DNA from 4 places in the Bradyrhizobium sp. 22 genome. Region 4 is predicted to be linked to each of the others. Evidence: predicted binding sites of a transcription regulator. Region 4 holds the regulator's gene; each other region holds the start of a gene.
The links. The regulator LexA, encoded in region 4, represses DNA repair genes until DNA is damaged. The targets are predictions, from matches to a motif close to TGTTCNNNNTGTGTTCNG.
Positions count from the first base shown of each region.

Region 1: recA (recombinase RecA) is a predicted target of LexA. The motif match lies at 1,232-1,249, and genes of this name have one in related genera.
Region 2: K410_RS0111395 (DUF3072 domain-containing protein) is a predicted target of LexA. The motif match lies at 3,341-3,358, and genes of this name have one in related genera.
Region 3: uvrA (excinuclease ABC subunit UvrA) is a predicted target of LexA. The motif match lies at 2,526-2,543, and genes of this name have one in related genera.

Region 1 is NZ_KI519399.1:4,864,568-4,869,335, reverse strand. Features, by position in the region: gene K410_RS40540 (hypothetical protein) at 452-619, opposite strand; gene K410_RS0124940 (hypothetical protein) at 769-969, opposite strand; gene recA (recombinase RecA) at 1,341-2,429, shown strand; gene K410_RS0124930 (hypothetical protein) at 2,531-3,523, shown strand; gene gcvP (aminomethyl-transferring glycine dehydrogenase) at 3,671-4,768, opposite strand, start outside.
Region 2 is NZ_KI519399.1:2,127,166-2,131,933, forward strand. Features, by position in the region: gene K410_RS0111375 (universal stress protein) at 1-328, opposite strand, end outside; gene K410_RS0111380 (Do family serine endopeptidase) at 530-2,077, shown strand; gene K410_RS0111385 (hypothetical protein) at 2,344-2,706, shown strand; gene K410_RS0111390 (DUF6496 domain-containing protein) at 2,719-3,021, opposite strand; gene K410_RS0111395 (DUF3072 domain-containing protein) at 3,110-3,304, opposite strand; gene K410_RS0111400 (hypothetical protein) at 3,420-3,641, shown strand; gene K410_RS0111405 (hypothetical protein) at 3,667-3,924, opposite strand; gene K410_RS0111410 (hypothetical protein) at 4,066-4,287, shown strand; gene K410_RS0111415 (HWE histidine kinase domain-containing protein) at 4,375-4,768, opposite strand, start outside.
Region 3 is NZ_KI519399.1:3,617,374-3,622,141, reverse strand. Features, by position in the region: gene K410_RS0118525 (single-stranded DNA-binding protein) at 1-197, opposite strand, end outside; gene K410_RS0118520 (outer membrane protein) at 643-1,422, shown strand; gene K410_RS0118515 (outer membrane protein) at 1,660-2,352, shown strand; gene uvrA (excinuclease ABC subunit UvrA) at 2,639-4,768, shown strand, end outside.
Region 4 is NZ_KI519399.1:3,515,748-3,520,515, reverse strand. Features, by position in the region: gene K410_RS0118030 (HAD family hydrolase) at 1-489, shown strand, start outside; gene K410_RS0118025 (hypothetical protein) at 658-864, shown strand; gene K410_RS0118020 (molybdopterin molybdotransferase MoeA) at 1,072-2,283, shown strand; gene lexA (transcriptional repressor LexA) at 2,459-3,160, shown strand; gene K410_RS40395 (hypothetical protein) at 3,711-4,145, shown strand; partial or broken gene K410_RS36955 (ComEC/Rec2 family competence protein) at 4,153-4,768, opposite strand, start outside.

The sequences.
Region 1 (4,768 bases), 1.3 Mb from region 4:
CACAGGTCGGCAAGATTCCAGACCGTTCGGCGCAGCCATGGGGGAAACGTGGCTCGCCGACGATGGGGTGGCATCATGGATAACGTAGAGCGGTCGTTCGCCGCCGCGACAGCGGCTGGCTTCGTGGTGCTGGTGATCGGCCTCGTGCTGCTGGCGCTGCTGTAGGGCGGGCACCGCCGGCAGTCGTGGCCTGCGATGATCGCAGGTCGGCATGCGGCCAATCTCAAAAAATTGGAAAACAACCCCATGCACAGTAGGTCGCATGGAAATTCTGGTGTTCTCTCAGTGGTGATCGAGGTGTTTGAATACCTCAATGATTTGTGGCGCCGGCAAGGCCACGCGGCGGCCGCCTCGTCGCCATGACGCACCCCTGCAGGTCGGTCGATCCCGAACCGGCTGGAAGCGTCAGCCGCCACGCCGCTGTCGGTTCCGAAGCCGGTCGCTGCAGGCTCTAGTGGATCTTGATGTCATTCAGGGGAAGATGGAGCTCGCTGGCGCGCTCTTCGCGATCCTTCCTGCGGAACTCGTTTTCCGTGCGCTCGAACTTCATCATCTCCTCAAGCGCCGCCTCCGGCAGAGGTTTGCGCCTGATCGTTTCGCGGTGCTCATTGTCCGTCATGTCTGATCCCCAGAGTTGCGGTCTCGTCCTGGAGAAGGCCTGGGACCGCGAAAAGGTTCGGTGCCGCAGGATTGCGAAATTATGACGACGAGCCAGCCTCGTCGATGCGCGCCAGCTTCGTCCGGGGGCGGAATGTTGCGGCCGCGCGACTATTTCGGCGGTTGCAGCCCGGGGGATTTGACCCAGTCGTGCAGATGATTGGCTAATTCAGCCTGGCGCGCCTTCTTGAGGAGGGCGTCCCGCTCGGGGCCGGGAGGCAGGCTGGCGGCGTCCTCCTTGACCTGCTTCACCCACGCCGAGAGCCGGTCTTGAAGGGTCAGTTGTTGCTTGAAACGTCGCCGCTTGAACATGGCACGATCCTGTCCGTGCGCGGAAGGACGTGAGCGCAATCGGGGTTCTCATCATCGGTAGCCGCCGCGGTCCCGCGCGGGGTGATGATTGATCAGGATCCATAAACGGAACGGCGTCTGTTCAGTTGTGTGCACAGCGCACGGACGAGCCGGATGGCTGACCATCGCTGGTTGCTCACGACGAGCAACCTCACCGGCAATAAGGACCTCCGGCATTCAACCTGGGGTTAGGCTGAAACACGGGACGGCCGTCCAATCGCAAAAGAACATATTGCGAACCTAGAACAAATGGAGTACATTGCATTTATCGACGCGCCGCCCTCGCAACTGTTTGTCCCTCGCGCGAATCCTCGCCATAAGGAGCACGACCTATGTCCGCCACTGCCCTGCGTATCGTCGAAGGATCTTCCATGGACAAGAGTAAAGCTCTGGCCGCCGCGCTCTCCCAGATTGAGCGCCAGTTCGGCAAGGGCTCGGTGATGAAGCTCGGCAAGAACGACCGGTCCATGGACATCGAGGCGGTGTCGTCGGGCTCGCTCGGGCTCGATATCGCGCTCGGCATCGGCGGCCTGCCCAAGGGGCGCATCGTCGAGATCTACGGGCCGGAATCCTCAGGTAAAACCACGCTGGCGCTGCATACGGTCGCGGAAGCGCAGAAGAAGGGCGGCATCTGCGCCTTCATCGACGCCGAGCACGCGCTCGACCCGGTCTATGCCCGCAAGCTCGGCGTCAACATCGACGAGCTCCTGATCTCGCAGCCCGACACCGGCGAGCAGGCGCTGGAGATCTGTGACACGCTGGTGCGCTCCGGTGCGGTGGACGTGCTGGTGATCGATTCGGTCGCGGCGCTCGTGCCGAAGGCCGAGCTCGAGGGCGAGATGGGCGATGCGCTGCCGGGCCTGCAGGCCCGCCTGATGAGCCAGGCGCTGCGCAAGCTCACGGCCTCGATCAACAAGTCCAACACCATGGTGATCTTCATCAACCAGATCCGCATGAAGATCGGTGTGATGTACGGCTCGCCGGAAACCACCACCGGCGGCAACGCGCTGAAATTCTATGCTTCCGTCCGCCTCGACATCCGCCGCATCGGCGCGATCAAGGAGCGCGACGAGGTGGTCGGCAACACCACGCGCGTCAAGGTGGTCAAGAACAAGCTGGCGCCCCCGTTCAAGCAGGTCGAGTTCGACATCATGTACGGCGAGGGCGTCTCCAAGATGGGCGAGATCCTCGATCTCGGCGTCAAGGCCGGCATCGTCGAGAAGTCCGGCGCCTGGTTCTCCTATGACAGCCAGCGCCTCGGCCAGGGCCGCGAGAACTCGAAAGCGTTCCTGAAGGCCAATCCCGACATCACCGCCAAGATCGAGACCGCGATCCGCCAGAACTCTGGCCTGATCGCCGAGCAGATCCTGGCCGGCACGCCCGAGCGCGATGCCGACGGCGAGGAGCCGGCGGACGAGTAAGCCTTAACGCGAAGAGTTTTTCGCGAGGAGCGGGCACTGAGGACGTTGAGTTGCCGACGTCTTCGGTGTCCGTTTCGTTTTGAGGGTGGGGTGCGGCGGCCATGCAGCGTGTGATCCTGACCAGTTCGGCGGGCGTCGGTCTTGCTCTCGCCGATCGCGCCGACATGGTGGTCCCGTTCATCTATCGTTTCGTTTCGGGGCCGCTTCCCACGCCTCACCACCTCATCGATTATCTCGGCGCCAGGTGGCCATTAAACGAGATGCACTGGTCGGATTGCGTCAGGGTCGATCAATCGCCCCTTCTCAGGCGCCAGGATCGGGCGGGTGGGTTGCTCTGGGTCTGCCAAACTTACGGGGTCGATTTCATCGAACTGTGGTTCGATCCTGAACCCAACAGTCAATTGCAGCTGATCTGGATCCTCGATTATGTGCGCTCCGAGCCGTCACTCACTGGAAGTTTGAGACTGCGACGCGTCGATTTCAATCTGCGCGAAGCAGATCCCTCGGAACTTCGTCATCGTGACGTTCGGCAGTTCGATATCGTGGAAAGCGATCTTGGGATCGCCAGCATGGCCTGGGAAGCTTACCGCGCGCCGACGCCAGAGCTTTGCGCCGGGCTGCTCGGCCGGCCGCTCGGCAAGCTGCATTTTTTGAAGCCGGCCATGGAAGACCTACTCGCAGAATTGCCGTCGCCGGCGACGGGACTGGGGGCGACCGAGACGCGGCTTCTCGAGCGGATTGCGGGCGGACACGATCGTACCGATGCGCTGTTTCGGCCGGGCGCGTTGGGGACACACATCTTCGATCAGTGGGAGCTCGGCACGCTGCTCGAAGGACTCGCATTCGGCCCGGCGCCAGCGATCGCGGGCTTGGACGGCAAGCTGGCGACACTCGATCCGGACAACGTGAGAAGTCGCAACGCTGCCTTTCGCCGCAGCCGGCTGTCGCTGACGGCGTTTGGCGAAGCGGTCCTGGCGGGCCGGGAGGATTTTCGCCGTCACAACCCAATCAAACGCTGGTGGGGCGGCACACTTCTCACCAATGAACGGCTGTGGCGGTGGGATGGCGAGCGCCGGTTGTTGATCTCGCCCTAGCGGCGCATTCAGCGTTGTAGGGTGGATTAGCCGGAGGCGTAATCCACCACTGTTTATCTCCGCGAAAGCTGAAGTGGTGGGTTACGCCGGCGGCCTGCGCTTCGCGCGACCGCCCGCTAACCCACCCTACGAAACCTCCGTCGCGTCTTACTCCGCAGCTTCTGCGTAATCGCTCACCGGCGGGCAGGAGCACACCAGGTTGCGGTCGCCATAGACGTTGTCGACGCGGCCGACCGGGCTCCAGTACTTGTCGGTGCGCGAGGTGCCGGCGGGGAAGCAGCCCTCGCTGCGGGTGTAGGCGCGCGTCCAGTCGTCATCGGCGATGTCGTGCACGGTGTGCGGCGCGTGGCGCAGCGGCGAGGCTTCGATCTTGAAGCGGCCGGCCTCGACCTCGGCGATCTCCTTCCGAATCGCGATCATGGCGTCGCAGAAGCGGTCGAGCTCGGCCTTCGATTCCGACTCGGTCGGCTCGATCATCAGCGTGCCCGGCACCGGGAAGCTCATGGTCGGGGCGTGGAAGCCGTAGTCGATCAGGCGCTTTGCGATATCGTCCACCGTAACACCAGAACTCGTCTTCAGCGGACGGGGATCGACGATGCACTCGTGGGCGACACGGCCCTTCTCATTCCTGTAGAGCACCGGGAAGTGCGGATCGAGGCGCGCTGCGATGTAATTGGCGTTGAGGATCGCGATCTCGGTGGCGCGCTTCAGGCCTTCGCCGCCCATCATCAAAATGTAGATGTAGGAGATGGTCAGGATCGAGGCCGAGCCGAACGGCGCGGCGGAGACCGGGCCGACCGGGGCATCCGCCTGCGTTGCCGGGTGTCCGGGCAGGAACGGCGCCAGGTGCGCCTTCACGCCGATCGGACCCATGCCGGGGCCGCCGCCGCCATGCGGGATGCAGAAGGTCTTGTGCAGGTTGAGATGGCTTACATCGGCACCGTAATCGCCGGGTCTGCTCAGGCCGACCTGGGCGTTGAGGTTGGCGCCGTCGAGATAGACCTGGCCGCCATGGCCGTGCACGATCTCGCAGATCTCGCGGATATGCTCCTCGAACACGCCATGGGTCGAGGGATAGGTGATCATGATCGCGGCGAGATCATTCGAATGCTTCTCGGCCTTGGCGCAGAGATCGTTGACGTCGACGTCGCCGTTCTTCTCGCAGGCGACCACCACCACGTCCATGCCGGCCATCGCGGCTGACGCCGGATTGGTGCCGTGGGCGGAGGAGGGGATCAGGCAGAT
Region 2 (4,768 bases), 1.4 Mb from region 4:
GCCGCGCCATCTCGCCGATCGCGCCGGCTGCGTCCGCCGGGATCGCGCCGATCGGGCGGCAGGCGTAGGAGACGCCGGCGTTCGCCGCTTCGATCTCGAAGACTGAGAGCGCGGCCTCGGCCCGCTCCACGGCGCGCTCGCGTTCCAGCTCGAACACGGCCGCCACCGCGGCGCCGCCCTCCATCACGTAAGCCGCACTTGTCGCGACATAGCCGACCGCGACCGCGTCGAGATGGGCGTTGAACTGCGCCGCGAGCGAAACCGAGCCATCGATCGCGGCACGCATGGGGCGTTCGGTGGGAATGTGGACGAGAATGTCTTTGTACATGGGGCGCCTCCGATGGACATCATCCGATGGTCGCAGTCTTTCACCGCCCGGCGGACCCGCGTTGAGCTGCATCAAATGCGCGGGCTTGCCGCGGCCATCGCTCGTTCTTTGCCAAGATTTAATCGGATGGACGGGACGCCGTAAGGTGACGATGTCCATGTTGGATGCAAGGCGACACCTATCCAACACGGACATTCCGACATGAACGATCGCGCCAATTCCGACACCCCGACTTCCCGCAAGATTTTGAGGCCGCGCCGGCTCGCGCTGCTCGGCACCGTGGCCGCGCTCGGCGTGGCCGTGCTGGCGGTTTCACCCGGCGCCTCAAAGTTCGGCCAGATCTCCTTCGTCGCGCCGGCCCAGGCCGCCGAGACCGCCGCGACGCCGCCGGGCTTCGGCGACCTCGTCAGCAAGGTCAAGCCGGCCGTCATCTCGGTGCGGGTCAGGATCGACCAGGACAACGACAAGAGCGCCATGCTGCAACAGAACCGGATGGATTCCGACGGGGAGACGCCGTTCGACCAGTTCTCGCGGCAGTTCGGCTTCCGCTTCCCTGGCGAGCCGAACGGCATGCCGCGCCAGCGCCATCAGATGATCACCGGCGAAGGCTCCGGCTTCTTCATCTCCGCCGACGGCTATGCCGTGACCAACAACCACGTCGTCGACCACGCCGCCTCGGTGCAGGTGACGATGGACGACGGCACGAGCTACACCGCGAAGGTCGTCGGCACCGACCCGAAGACGGATCTCGCGCTGATCAAGGTCGACGGCAAAAGGGACTTTCCGTTCGTCACATTCTCCGACCAGAAGCCGCGCATCGGCGACTGGGTGGTCGCGGTCGGCAATCCCTTCGGCCTCGGCGGCACCGTGACCGCCGGCATCGTCTCGGCCAGCGGCCGCGACATCGGCAACGGTCCCTATGACGACTTCATCCAGATCGACGCGCCCATCAACAAGGGCAATTCCGGGGGCCCGGCCTTCGACATGAACGGCAACGTGATCGGCGTGAACACCGCGATCTTCTCGCCCTCCGGCGGCTCGGTCGGCATCGGCTTCGACATTCCGGCCTCGACCGCAAAGCTCGTCGTCGCGCAGCTCAAGGACAAGGGCGCGGTGACCCGCGGCTGGCTCGGCGTGCAGGTGCAGCCGGTGACGGCCGACATCGCCGACAGCCTCGGCCTGAAGGAGGCGCGCGGCGCCATCGTCGACAACCCGCAGGACGGCAGCCCGGCGGCCAAGGCCGGCATCGCCGCGGGTGACGTCATCACCGCCGTCAACGGCACCGCGATCAAGGACTCCCGCGATCTCGCCCGCACCATCGCCACCCTGGCCCCGGGCAGCTCGGTGAAGCTCGACGTCTTCCACAACGGCACGACCAAGACGTTGACGCTCGCTCTCGGCGAGTTGCCGAACGAGCGGCAGGCCCAGGCAAAAGGCGGTGCCGACCAGGGTAGAGAGCAGCCGAGCGCCGGCACGCCGCGTCTCGGGCTTGGCCTTGCTCCAGCGGCTGAGGTCCAGGGCGCCGGTCAGAAGGGCGTTGTCGTCACCGAGGTGGATCCGCAAGGGCCGGCGGCGCAGCGCGGCATCCAGACCGGCGACGTCATCCTCAATGTCGGCGGCAAGGCCGTGGCCAATGTCGGCGATGTCCGCTCCGAGCTGGCGGAGGCCAAATCGTCCGGTAAGCGCAGCGTGCTGTTGCAGGTCAGAAGCGCCGAGGCGACGAGGTTCGTCGCGGTGCCGCTCGCCTGAAGCCGAGCAACTATCGGCAGACATCAAGAAGGCGGCCCTTGGGCCGCCTTCTTCGTTGGCCGTCACGACTTGCGACGCCAATCGATAACATTTTCGTTAACGGCAGGGATGGTGACCCGGTTCATAAGAAAAAAGCCGTGTTCGCCCATCACAGTTCGAACATGCCCGCCGCGGCAATGACGCCGCGAACGGGTTGCAAGCGTGGAACTTCGCACCTCCGGCCGCTTTGTGGAACTGCCGGTGGTTCGGATTTGATCGGTGCCGACATGGATCGATTGAAGCTCTCGCTGAGGGGTGCGCTGCTTGCGGCGCCGTTCGTGCTCTGGGATGGAGCCGCGCTCGGTCGCGACGACGGCCGCTACGCGAACTCGCCGCTGAAGCCGTGGTTCGACAGCCTGCGCAGCCACCTCGGTCCATGCTGCTCGGACGCCGACGGTTTTGCCGTCGCTGATCCCGACTGGGAATCGCACAACGGGCGTTATCGCGTGCGTCTCGACGGCGAGTGGATCGACGTGCCGGACGAAGCCGTCATCACCGAGCCGAACCGCGCCGGCCGCACCATGGTGTGGCCGGTGAAGACCGCGTTCGGAGTCTCGATCCGCTGCTTCATGCCGGGCAGCATGATCTGAGACGGGCCAGCGTCAACGCTTGCTGGATTTGCGCTTCGACGATTTCTTCGACGATTTCTTGGACGATTTCTTGGCTGTCTTCCTGGTCGTCCGCTTCTTGGACGACGTCTTCTTGGCAGCCTTCTTCGGGACCTTCTTGCCCTTCTTGCGCGCCTTCGACAGGCCGATCGCGATCGCCTGCTTGCGGCTCTTCACCCGTCCGCCGCGGCCTTTGCGGCCGCTCTTGGCGGTGCCCTTCTTGTAGCGCCGCATCTCGCTTTCGACGTCGCTGCCGGCGCTGCGGGAGTAGCGGCGTTTCTTTGCCTTGCGTGCCATGCATGATTCTCCGTTGGCTCAGGAAAACCATCCGGACCCACCATGGTTCCGAAACAGCAGGCCAAGGCCGGCTGCACGCCTAGCCAGGCTAGAAGGAGTTCGCCAGCTCGATCTCCGCTTCCAGCACCTGGATGCGCCGCGCGGCCTCGGTGAAGGACAGATCGCGCGCATATTGCGCGGGCTGATAGGCCTCTTCGCTCAGCCGTTTCAGCCTCAGCCCCTGCGCCCGGGTCATCTGCTCGGCGAGAAAGATCCTGGCGTCGTATTTACCTTGAACCTGCATCCGGCGTCTCCGTCTTCAAATCGTGGCTTGACTATATGTTCTTATTTTGTTCTAACAAGCCATGGACAACAGAATTAATGAAATTCGACGTAAAATCAGCGCCTTGAGGCTGGAGATGGCCGACGTCGAGGCGTCCGTGCGGGATCGCATCAACGGGGATCGTGATTGCGCCGATCAGGCGCTGGCGCAGCTGGATCTGCGCCGAAAGATCAACTTGCTGATCGGCGAGTGGAAGGCGGCCGGCGGCGGCGATGTCCTGCCCGACGTCCACGACCGGGTACGCCTGCGTCTCGTGAAGACAATCGATAAGCCCGCGCGCGCGGCCTCCCGGCGCTGAGGGAGCTCCGCGCCTCACGCGCGTTTCAAGATTGCTTGTCCTCGGCGATGATGAACACGACGCCAGTGAGCGTCGCGCCGATCGCGAAGGTCGTCACCAATGTGAGTGTGAAGACGATCACGGTCTGGCTTCCGCCATTGGCGAGCAGGCTGGCGACGGCGGGATTGCACAGGATCAGCGCGAGACTGAAGACGAGGCCGAGGGCGGCGCCCATCAATGCATGCGTCATCAGCTTGATGAGGCCGGTGGCAGAAATCAGGTCTGACGACTTTTTTGTGCGCATGGGAACTGCATCCCGATTTGGCATGCCAACGCGAGCGGCAATTCGCTTGTTCCAGACGAATGAAGGAAATGTCATCGACCGCTTCATCCGACGTTCATGCTGGTCTTGCGAGGATGAGGCCAGCAAAACGGGAACATCGATATGGGTAAGGTGGTCTTTCTTTATCGCTCGCTGGCCTATCGCAACGCGGCCGCGGACATCCTTCACAAGGCCCGCAAGCTGCCGCGCGGGGCGGAGCGAAGCGCGGCGCGCCGCTATGCCAGGGCATTGCGCGATCTCGCCCAGACGGAAGCCTGGCTCGAGGGGCGCGTTGCGCGCGACCCGCGAATGGCGCGACGCATGAGAAGCGCCGCGTCCGGCTGATGCTTTTTCCGCTCCGTCCGAAACGGAACGGAGGCACTCGCTTATCGCCTTGGCGTATCCACTCGAGGCCGACCGGTCGCCATTCCGCTAACCGGATGCGCGCTGCAATTCGGCGGAGCCGGCGTCCTCGAACTTCCCGGATGGGGCCGTCGCCCCCGTCTTGCGGGTCAGCGGCACCTCCAGGCGGCACAACAGGCCTTCGGCGCGCCAATCGAACCGCGCTTGCCCGCCGAGCTGGGACTCGACGCTCGCCAGCAGGCTCCGCGTGCCGAAGCCGCGCGATTTCGGAGGCATGACGAGCGGACCGCCCGACTCCTCCCAGCTCAGCGTCAGCAATTGCTCCTCGACCTGCCAGCCGATCGTGAGCCGTCCCGATCTGGTCGAGAGGGCGCCGTACTTGGCCGAGTTGGTGAAGAGCTCGTGCAGGGCGAGCGCCAGCGTCTGGGCCGTGGTCGGCAGCAACTGGACCTCCGGACCTGCC
Region 3 (4,768 bases), 100 kb from region 4:
TTGCAAAGCGGCTCCGAGAAGATCACGACGCGGTGCCACTCGGTCTTCTCCTTGCGCTCGCCGGTGTTCTTGTCGCGCCAGGTGTCCGATGTCGCGATGCTCAAATTCGCAATCGGCCGCCCGTCCTGGGTGCGGCGGATTTCAGGATCCTTGCCGAGATTTCCAACCAGAATGACCTTGTTGACGCTTCCCGCCATCGCCGCTCTCCACTCCGAATGCCACTGATTTCAAAGGCCGAGCGCGCTGCCCGCGTTCCTCTGCGCCCTGTTGGGGCGACCCTATACGCTCGCAGGCGCCCCTCAGCCCATCACCCCCTGGGTTATCCCCACATATAGCATCGACCTTCGCTACGTTCCAGATTTGTTCTTCCCGATCGCCCATCGAGACAGAATCTGGGATTCATCCCGCCGGCGCCAAGGAATGTTCCACGACGGGAACCGAGCGAGGTTCCCGTAAACAGGCAAAACCGCTTAACATTGAGCAAGTTGCGACCCCTGTCGGGCACCGCCAAGTGTGGCATTTGAGAGACGGACTCGGCGCCGTCTTGGGACTACGATCGCCCTGTAATTGAATCATAAGGGCGTCGCGCCTGATCCGCTGCTTCGGGGACTGCGAGAAGCGGCGAAAACTGGGGAGACTGCAATGAACAAGATTCTGATTGGTGCCATCGGTGCAGTGACATTGAGCCTGTCGGCTCCCGCCAGCGCGGCGGATCTCGCCGCGCGGCCCTACACCAAGGCCCCGGCGCCGATGGTCGCCGCCATCTACGACTGGAGCGGCTTCTACGTCGGCATCAACGGCGGCGGCGGCAGCAGCCGCAAGTGCTGGGATTTCGTCACGCCCGGGACCGGCGTCCTGGTTGGCGAGGGCTGTCACAGCGCGACCGGCGGCACGGTTGGCGGCCAGGTCGGTTATCGCTGGCAGTCGACCAATTGGGTGTTCGGCCTCGAAGGCCAGGGCAACTGGGCCGACTTCTCCGGCGACAACATCAGCACGGTGCTCGTGGGCACGGGCCTGCGCAATCGCTCGAAGATCGATGCCTTCGGTCTGATCACCGGCCAGGTCGGCTACGCCTGGAATAACGTGCTGCTCTACGTGAAAGGCGGCGGCGCCGTCGTCAGCGACCGCTACCGCAGCTACGATCTCGTCACGGGTCTCGAGTTCGACCGGGCCAACGAGACCCGTTGGGGCGGCGTTGTGGGCGCAGGAATCGAGTTTGGATTTGCGCCGAACTGGACGGTGGGCCTCGAGTACGACCACATCTTCCTCGGCAACCGCACGATGACTTTCACCGGTTCGGGCAACCTGCTGGCGGCCCCGCTTGGCGCCGTTACACGCTCCGATCGTATCAGCCAGGACGTCGATATCGGCCTGATCCGGGTGAACTACCGCTGGGGCGGGCCGCTGATCGCGAGATACTGATATCTCTCTGACATCGTTCGATGATTGAAGGCCGGCCTCGCGCCGGCCTTTGTCATCGGGAGATCAGATATGCAGCCGTAATGAGTCAGTAACCATCACCTTTTCGACCACTGTGGCTTCTCGGAGACACAACTTGCGGCTTCAGTGGTGTAAGCACTGCCTCAGTTGGGCCGTTGAGTCCGCTGCCCTTCCGTCAGGAAGGCAACAATAGAAACTGGGACTGGGATTAAGTTGAAAATGAAGAAAGTTCTGTTGGCTTCGGCCTGTTTGTTCGCTCTGGCGGCCCCTGCTTCGGCTGCTGATCTCGCGGCTCGCCCCTACACCAAGGCGCCGGTTGCTCCGCTGGCTTCGGTCTACAACTGGACCGGCTTCTACCTCGGTATCGTCGGTGGCGGCGCTTGGGAAGCCTCTTCGGGCGACCCCAAGATGCAGGGCGGCTTCGTCGGCGGCACCGCCGGCTACAACTGGCAGACCGGCAACGTCGTGTTCGGCCTCGAGGCCGATGCCGCCTGGGCTGACGTCAGCGCCTCGGCAGCTGGCACGGTTTTCGTCGCCGGCGTCGGTGGCGTCCCCGCCTCGCTGACCTCCAAGACCGACGCCATGGGCACCGTGCGCGGCCGCATCGGCTGGGCCATCAACAACGTGCTGCTCTACGGCACCGGTGGTTACGCCTGGATCGACAACAAGCTCACCGCCACCCTGGGCGGCCTCTCGGCCTCCGACAGCAAGTTCCACTCCGGCTGGACCGTCGGCGCGGGCGTCGAGGCGTACTTCGCTCCGCAATGGTCGGTGAAGGGCGAGTACCTCTATCGCAGCCTCGACGGCGAGACCTACTTCTCGGGCGCCATTCCCACCGGTACGCTCAACCTCCACACTGTGCAGGTCGGCGTGAACTATCACTTCGGTGGCCCGGTGGTTGCGAAGTACTGATCACGACCGACGGTCACATCGTCACGAAAGGCCGGCCTCGCGCCGGCCTTTTTGTTTTGGCGGTACGTTGTTTTGGCGAATACGCGCCGGTTCAGTGCAGCGCCTGCTGCCAGATGCCGCCAGCGTGCCAACATTCCGTTGACGATTCGCAACTCCCTCTGGAAATCCGCGCGCGTTCTTCCTACGTTCGCTGACAACCCCATCGGCGCCGATCCCGGTTCCGGACGAAGCGCGCCTTTTTACTGGCGCGGTCGCGCACCCATGGGATTCCCTAGGGGCAACTCGGATGGATGAAGTGATCAAGGCGAAGCGCCAACAACAGAACGCGGGCTCGAGCCTGCGCGCAATTACGATCCGCGGCGCGCGCGAGCACAACCTCAAGAACATCGACGTCGAGATTCCCCGCGACAAGCTGGTGGTGTTCACCGGCCTCTCCGGCTCCGGCAAATCCTCGCTCGCCTTCGACACCATCTACGCCGAGGGCCAGCGTCGCTACGTCGAATCGCTGTCGGCCTATGCACGCCAGTTCCTGGAGATGATGCAGAAGCCCGACGTCGACCAGATCGACGGCCTGTCGCCGGCGATCTCGATCGAGCAGAAGACCACCTCGAGGAACCCGCGCTCCACCGTCGGCACCGTCACCGAGATCTACGACTATATGCGCCTGCTCTGGGCCCGCGTCGGCGTGCCCTACTCGCCGGCCACGGGCCTGCCGATCGAGAGCCAGACCGTCTCGCAGATGGTCGACCGCGTGCTCGCCCTGCCCGAGGGCACGCGGCTCTATCTGCTTGCGCCCGTCGTGCGCGGCCGCAAGGGCGAGTATCGCAAGGAGCTCGCCGAATGGCTCAAGAAGGGCTTTCAGCGCGTCAAGATCGACGGCACCTTCTATGAGCTCAGCGAGGCGCCGACGCTCGACAAGAAATTCCCGCACGACATCGACGTGGTCGTCGACCGCATCGTGGTGCGCGCCGACATCGGCCAGCGCCTCGCCGAAAGTTTCGAGACCGCGCTGAAGCTCGCCGAGGGCCTTGCCGTCGTCGAGTTCGCCGACGCGCCCGCGGCCGCACCCACTGAGGAGAAGAAGAAGACCGCCAAGATCCACGACAAGAGCGGCCCCGAGCGCATGCTGTTCTCGGAAAAGTTCGCCTGCCCGGTCTCCGGCTTCACCATTCCCGAGGTCGAGCCGCGCCTGTTCTCGTTCAACAACCCCTACGGCGCCTGCCCCGCCTGCGGCGGCCTCGGCGTCGAGCAGCATGTCGACGAGGACCTCGTCATCCCCGACAAGGATCTCGCCATCGGCAAGGGCGCGATCGCGCCCTGGGCCAAGTCGTCCTCGCCCTATTACGTGCAGACGCTGACCGCGCTCGGCAAGCACTACAAGTTCACCCTGACCACCAAGTGGAAGGACCTGCCGAAGAAGACGAAAGACGCCATCCTGCACGGCTCCGGCGATGACGAGATCAAGTTCTCCTACGAGGACGGGGTGCGCTCCTACGACACCAGGAAGCCGTTCGAGGGCGTCATCACCAACATCAACCGCCGCTACCGCGAGACCGAGAGCGAGTGGGCGCGCGAGGAGCTGGCGAAGTATTTCCACGACGTGCCCTGCGAGGCGTGCAAGGGCTTTCGTCTCAAGCCCGAGGCGCTCTGCGTCAAGGTCGGCGGCAAGCACATCGGCGAGATCTCGGAGCTGTCGGTCAGGAAGGCCGGCGAATGGTTCGAGACCGTGCCTAGCGCGCTCAACGCGCAGCAGAACGAGATCGCCGGCCGCATCCTGAAGGAGATCCGCGAGCGCCTCACCTTCCTGCTCGACGTCGGCCTGAATTACCTCACGCTGTCCCGCTCCTCCGGCACGCTGTCCGGCGGCGAGAGCCAGCGCATCCGCCTGGCCTCGCAGATCGGCTCGGGACTGACTGGCGTGCTCTACGTGCTGGACGAGCCCTCGATCGGCCTGCACCAGCGCGACAACGCCCGCCTGCTCGACACGCTGAAGAGACTTCGCGACCTCGGCAACACCGTGGTCGTGGTCGAGCATGACGAGGATGCCATCCGTCTCGCCGATTACGTGCTCGACATCGGCCCCGGCGCCGGCATGCATGGCGGCAACATCGTCGCCGAAGGCACGCCCGCCGAGATCATGCGCAACCCGAAATCGCTGACCGGCAAGTACCTGACCGGCGAGCTCGAGGTCGAGGTGCCGGAGCGGCGTCCGCCGAACCATCGCCGCACCATCAAGGTGGTCAACGCGCGCGGCAATAACCTCAAGAACGTCACGGCCGAGATTCCGCTCGGCCTGTTCACCTGCGTCACCGGCGTCTCCGGCGGCGGCAAGTCGACGCTGCTAATCGACACGCTCTATCGCGCCATCGCCCGCAAGCTGAACAATGCCAGCGAAGGCGCAGCCCCGCACGACCGC
Region 4 (4,768 bases):
CGCTATGTGCGCGACGAGGCCTACCGGCTGCACGAGGTCGGCAAGATCAGCGACGCCGACTATTTCGCCTCGTTACGCGCTTCACTGGGGATCGGCATCTCGGACGCCCAGTTCCTGGAGGGCTGGAACGCGATCTTCGCCGGCGAGATGCCTGAGATCGCCGAGCTGTTGCCGCGTGCGGCAAAGCAGGTGCCGCTCTACGCCTTCTCCAACACCAATCGGCCGCATGTCGATTACTTCTCGAAGGAATATGCCGGTCTGCTCGGCCATTTCCGCGAGCTGTACCTGTCATCCAGCATCGGCCTGCGCAAACCGGACGCAGACGCTTTCGACCATGTCGTCGCGGCGATCGGCGTGCCGGCCGAGCGCATCGTGTTCTTCGACGATCTCGAAGAGAACATCGAGGGCGCGCGGGCGCGCGGATTGACGGCCGTGCACGTGACATCGCCGCGCGACGTCGGGAACGCATTGAAGGCGTTGGGCATTTGACCCCGGCCCGTCGCTAGAAGCAGCCCAATTGCAAGCCGCGTTCGGAACCAAATTTACAAAAACTGTGGAACCTGATCCCTTTGTGCATTTTTATACGGAGTTCCCGGAACGGAATACCACCCTTCGGACTCATGAGTCTGTTGGGACTTCTACATCGGACTGATCGACGTGCTGGGCAAAACCTATCTCACCAAGCAAGCTTCTCTGCTGCTTGAATTCGCAAAAAACACCTCGGATTCCGAGCTTTCCGCCAAGCTGATCAGCAAGGCTGCGGACCTGAAATCGCAGGCCGATCCGCTCCCCGACAGGGACCAGGGCCCCAAACCTCCCGACGTCGCATGGGACGTCAGTCCGGACGATCCGACGGCACCTTGATCACATCACCGGGTGGCGCTGGCCAGCTCAGTGTCGGCCAGGCTCATGCCGGCGTTTCGCCTTTAGAATCACGTGTGCGGACTTGCACTTGCTCGATCACGGAGAGCACGCAGGATAGATCATCCTGCGTGCTGCTTTGCCTCGCGTCTGCAGTCAGCTAGAACTCTCGCCGCCCTATTGAACGATGTGCGAGCAGGAGTTTCGCCCGTGGCCCTGATGCCGGTTTCCGACGCCCTTGCTGCGGTGCTGGCAGGTGCAGAGCCGCTGCCTGAACAGATGGTTTCGCTCGACGAGGCCTATCACCGCGTGCTCGCGCATGACGTCGCGGCGCGCCGCACGCAGCCGCCGCAGGCGATGTCGGCGATGGACGGCTACGCCGTGCGCGCGGCCGATGCGGCAACGGTCGATTCCCGGCTGACGGTGATTGGCGAGATCGCAGCCGGCCGTCCTTTCGCGAGAGCAGTTGGCGCCGGCGAAGCCGTGCGGATCTTTACCGGCGGCGTCATCCCGGACGGAGCGGACGCGGTCGTGATCCAGGAGGACACTGTCGCGGACGGCAACAGCGTCACCATCAAGGAAGCCGCGATCGCCGGACGGCACGTCCGCCCGGCCGGGGTCGATTTCCGCGAGGGTGACGTGCTCCTGCGCAAGGGAACCCGCCTGACGGAGCGCGATCTCGCGCTTGCCGCGGCGATGAATCACCCGGATCTCGCCGTCTGCCGCCGTCCCAAGGTTGCGATCCTCGCCACCGGCGACGAACTGGTGAGGCCGGGCACCACGCCCGGGCACGGCCAGATCGTCTATTCCAACGGCTACGCCCTGCATGCGCTCGCCCGCAGCGAGGGCGCCGAGACCATCGACCTCGGTGTCGCCGCCGACACGCTGGAGGCCACCTCCGCCGGAATCCGCCGCGCCCGCGAGAGCGGTGCTGACATCCTGGTCACGACCGGCGGCGCGTCGGTCGGCGACCATGATCTGGTCCAGCAGGCGCTGCGGGGCGAAGGCATCTCGATGGCGTTCTGGAAGATCGCGATCCGGCCCGGCAAGCCGATGATGCACGGACGGCTCGGCGCAATGCGCGTGATCGGCCTGCCCGGCAATCCCGTGTCGTCCTACGTGTGCGCGTTCCTGTTCATGGTGCCGTTGATTCGCGCCTTGTCGGGCCGTTCAGTGATTCATCATCGCCGCGAGCGCGCCGTGCTGGGCAAGGATCTCGGCGCCAACGACCAGCGCGAGGATTACCTGCGCGCGCGCCTGGAACTGCGCGACGACGGTGCGCAAGTCGCCGTTCCCGTCAGCCATCAGGATTCCTCTCTGCTTGCGAATCTTGCTGCGGCACAGGTACTTCTCGTGCGCGCACCGTTCGCGCCGAAGGCCGAGGCCGGCAGCCCTTGCGAGGTGCTGCGGCTCCCCGTCTGAGTGCACGGCCACACACATTCCGCGAGCTCGCCGCCGTTCACGGTAAATTAAGCAGTTGCGGAACATGTATCGAACATATAGTGTCCGTTCATGATTTGTTTCGAGCATGTAGCGGCTTATCGCTGAACTCATCGTCTCGGAATCGAACGACATCAACCGGGGGACTTTGGTCGAGATGTTAACGCGCAAACAATACGAGCTTCTGAGGTTCATCAGCGAACGTTTGAAGGAAAGCGGTGTGCCGCCCTCCTTCGACGAGATGAAGGATGCGCTCGACCTGCGCTCGAAGTCGGGCATCCACCGCCTGATCACCGCGCTCGAGGAGCGCGGCTTCATCCGCCGCCTGCCCAACCGCGCACGCGCCATCGAAGTGATTAAGCTGCCGGAGCTCCAGGCTGCCGCCGGCGCCCGTCGCGGCTTCACGCCGAGCGTCATCGAGGGCAATCTCGGCAAGGTCCGCGCCAGCTCCAGCCCCTCCATGGACGAGGGCGAGCGGCCCGTTGCGGTGCCCGTGATGGGCCGTATCGCGGCCGGCACGCCGATCGAGGCGTTGCAGACCCGCAGCCACACCATCAGCGTCCCGCCCGACATGCTCGGCACGGGCGAGCACTATGCGCTCGAAGTGCGCGGCGATTCCATGGTGGAGGCCGGTATCCTCGACGGCGACATGGCGCTGATCCAGCGCAACGAGAGCGCCGATACCGGCGACATCGTGGTGGCGCTGATCGACGACGAGGAGGCCACGCTCAAGCGTTTCCGCCGCCGCGGGGCCTCGATCGCACTCGAGCCGGCCAATGCCGCTTATGAGGTGCGCATCCTGCCGCCGAACCGCGTGAAGATTCAGGGCAAGCTGATCGGGCTTTACCGGAAGTACTGATACCCGGAGCTTCAAGCGCCGCGCGCGCTTTCGATCGGCACCGTCGATCCAAGATTGGAGCGAACGCTTGGTCCGCTCCGGCTGGATGGTCCCTCTGGTTCTGCGCTGACCGTCCGGCTCCTCTTCCGCGCGACATCCGGTTCGCAAGCGCAGGCGCGCGGCCATTTCGCTCCGCCGCCAGAGTGCAGGGCAATCGCATTTGAATTTTGCAGAGGTCGTCATGCCCGGGCTTGTCCCGGGCATCCACGTTCATTGTGCTGCGTGGAAGGCGTGGATGGCCGGGACAAGCCCGGCCATGACGCTGCGGAGGCAGCTGGTGACCATCGCCACATGCGATAGCCCTGCGCGTGCCGGCAGTGCTGATACGCCGGCCAAATGCAAGGATGCGATGTTTGTTCCTATCGAATCCGGGAAAGATAATGTGATCGCGCGCTGCGGACGCGAGCCGCAGATTTGCCCATAACCAAGCAGAGCGTTGCAGGCTTCCACTCTGATTGAGGCCTGCGCCTCGACGAGACGCGGGTCGCCATCTTCGCATGAGGAGCACCCGATGTGTGACTACAGCCTGCATGCCGTCGCGACGCGTCCCGCTGAGGTCGGAGAGACGATCGTCACGACAACCTTCCGCGGCACCTCGACGCGCGGCTTCGCCTCCGAAGCCGATCTGTCCGTTGCGGTCTGCCTGCTGCCGGGGACGGAGCTCGCCTTCGCCGACAACGTCCGTTACGACAACCGCTGGATCTGGACGCGCACCGTCAACTCCCGCGTCGGCAAGTTCGGCAAGATCGATCCGCACATTCCCGATCGCCATCACGACGCGATCGAATTTCCTGACGGCAAATACGTGCTGGTGACGCAGCTGGTCGAAGGCCAGCGCGCAACCGTGCTGCAGCTGCCGGTGACGCAGCCGGTCGGCGAGCGCGAGCACAAGCCTGAGATCATCGCCGACAGTCGAGCGGCGGTCACGCGCCAACCGATCGGCTGATCAAAGCTCAGTCCTCGGCCTGAAGATCGGCCTCCGACGGCGTAGCGTCGCGGACGCGCGGAGCCGGCCTCGGCATGAGGGCTCCTTCGAAATCTCCCTCGCCGGCGGCCGCCGGCGACCAGGGGCGGTCTGCACCTCTCGCCTTGACCGCCTGAACCGCAAATCCGTCGCCATGCCGTGTCAGCGCCAGCGCGCCCTGGCGCGCGAGCCGCTGCCGATCCACCACCATCGCCGCGCAATCGGGCGGCGCGGGCCGCGCCGTCACCACCAGCGCGGCGCGGCTGCAATCGTCCGCCAGCGCATCGATCCGCGAGGCCAGCGCGACCAGGCGTCCGTCGGCGAGCGGTGTCACGCAGCCGGATTCGTCGCACGACACTCCCTCGGCCAACGCGCTGCTGCCGGCATCGCGCGGATCGGCGTCGGCCGCCAGCCACTCCTTCAGCAGGAAACCGTCCTTGCCCGCCCTGATCAGGTGCAGACGCCCATCCCTGCCCCGCACCGCGACGCTGGCGCCGTCCCCGGCAATCAGGACATCAGGCTGCCGCGCGGACAGGCCCCAGGCGATGGAAGCCAGCAGCACCACGGCACCGCACCAGCGCAGGGGCGTGCGCAACAGGCCCATC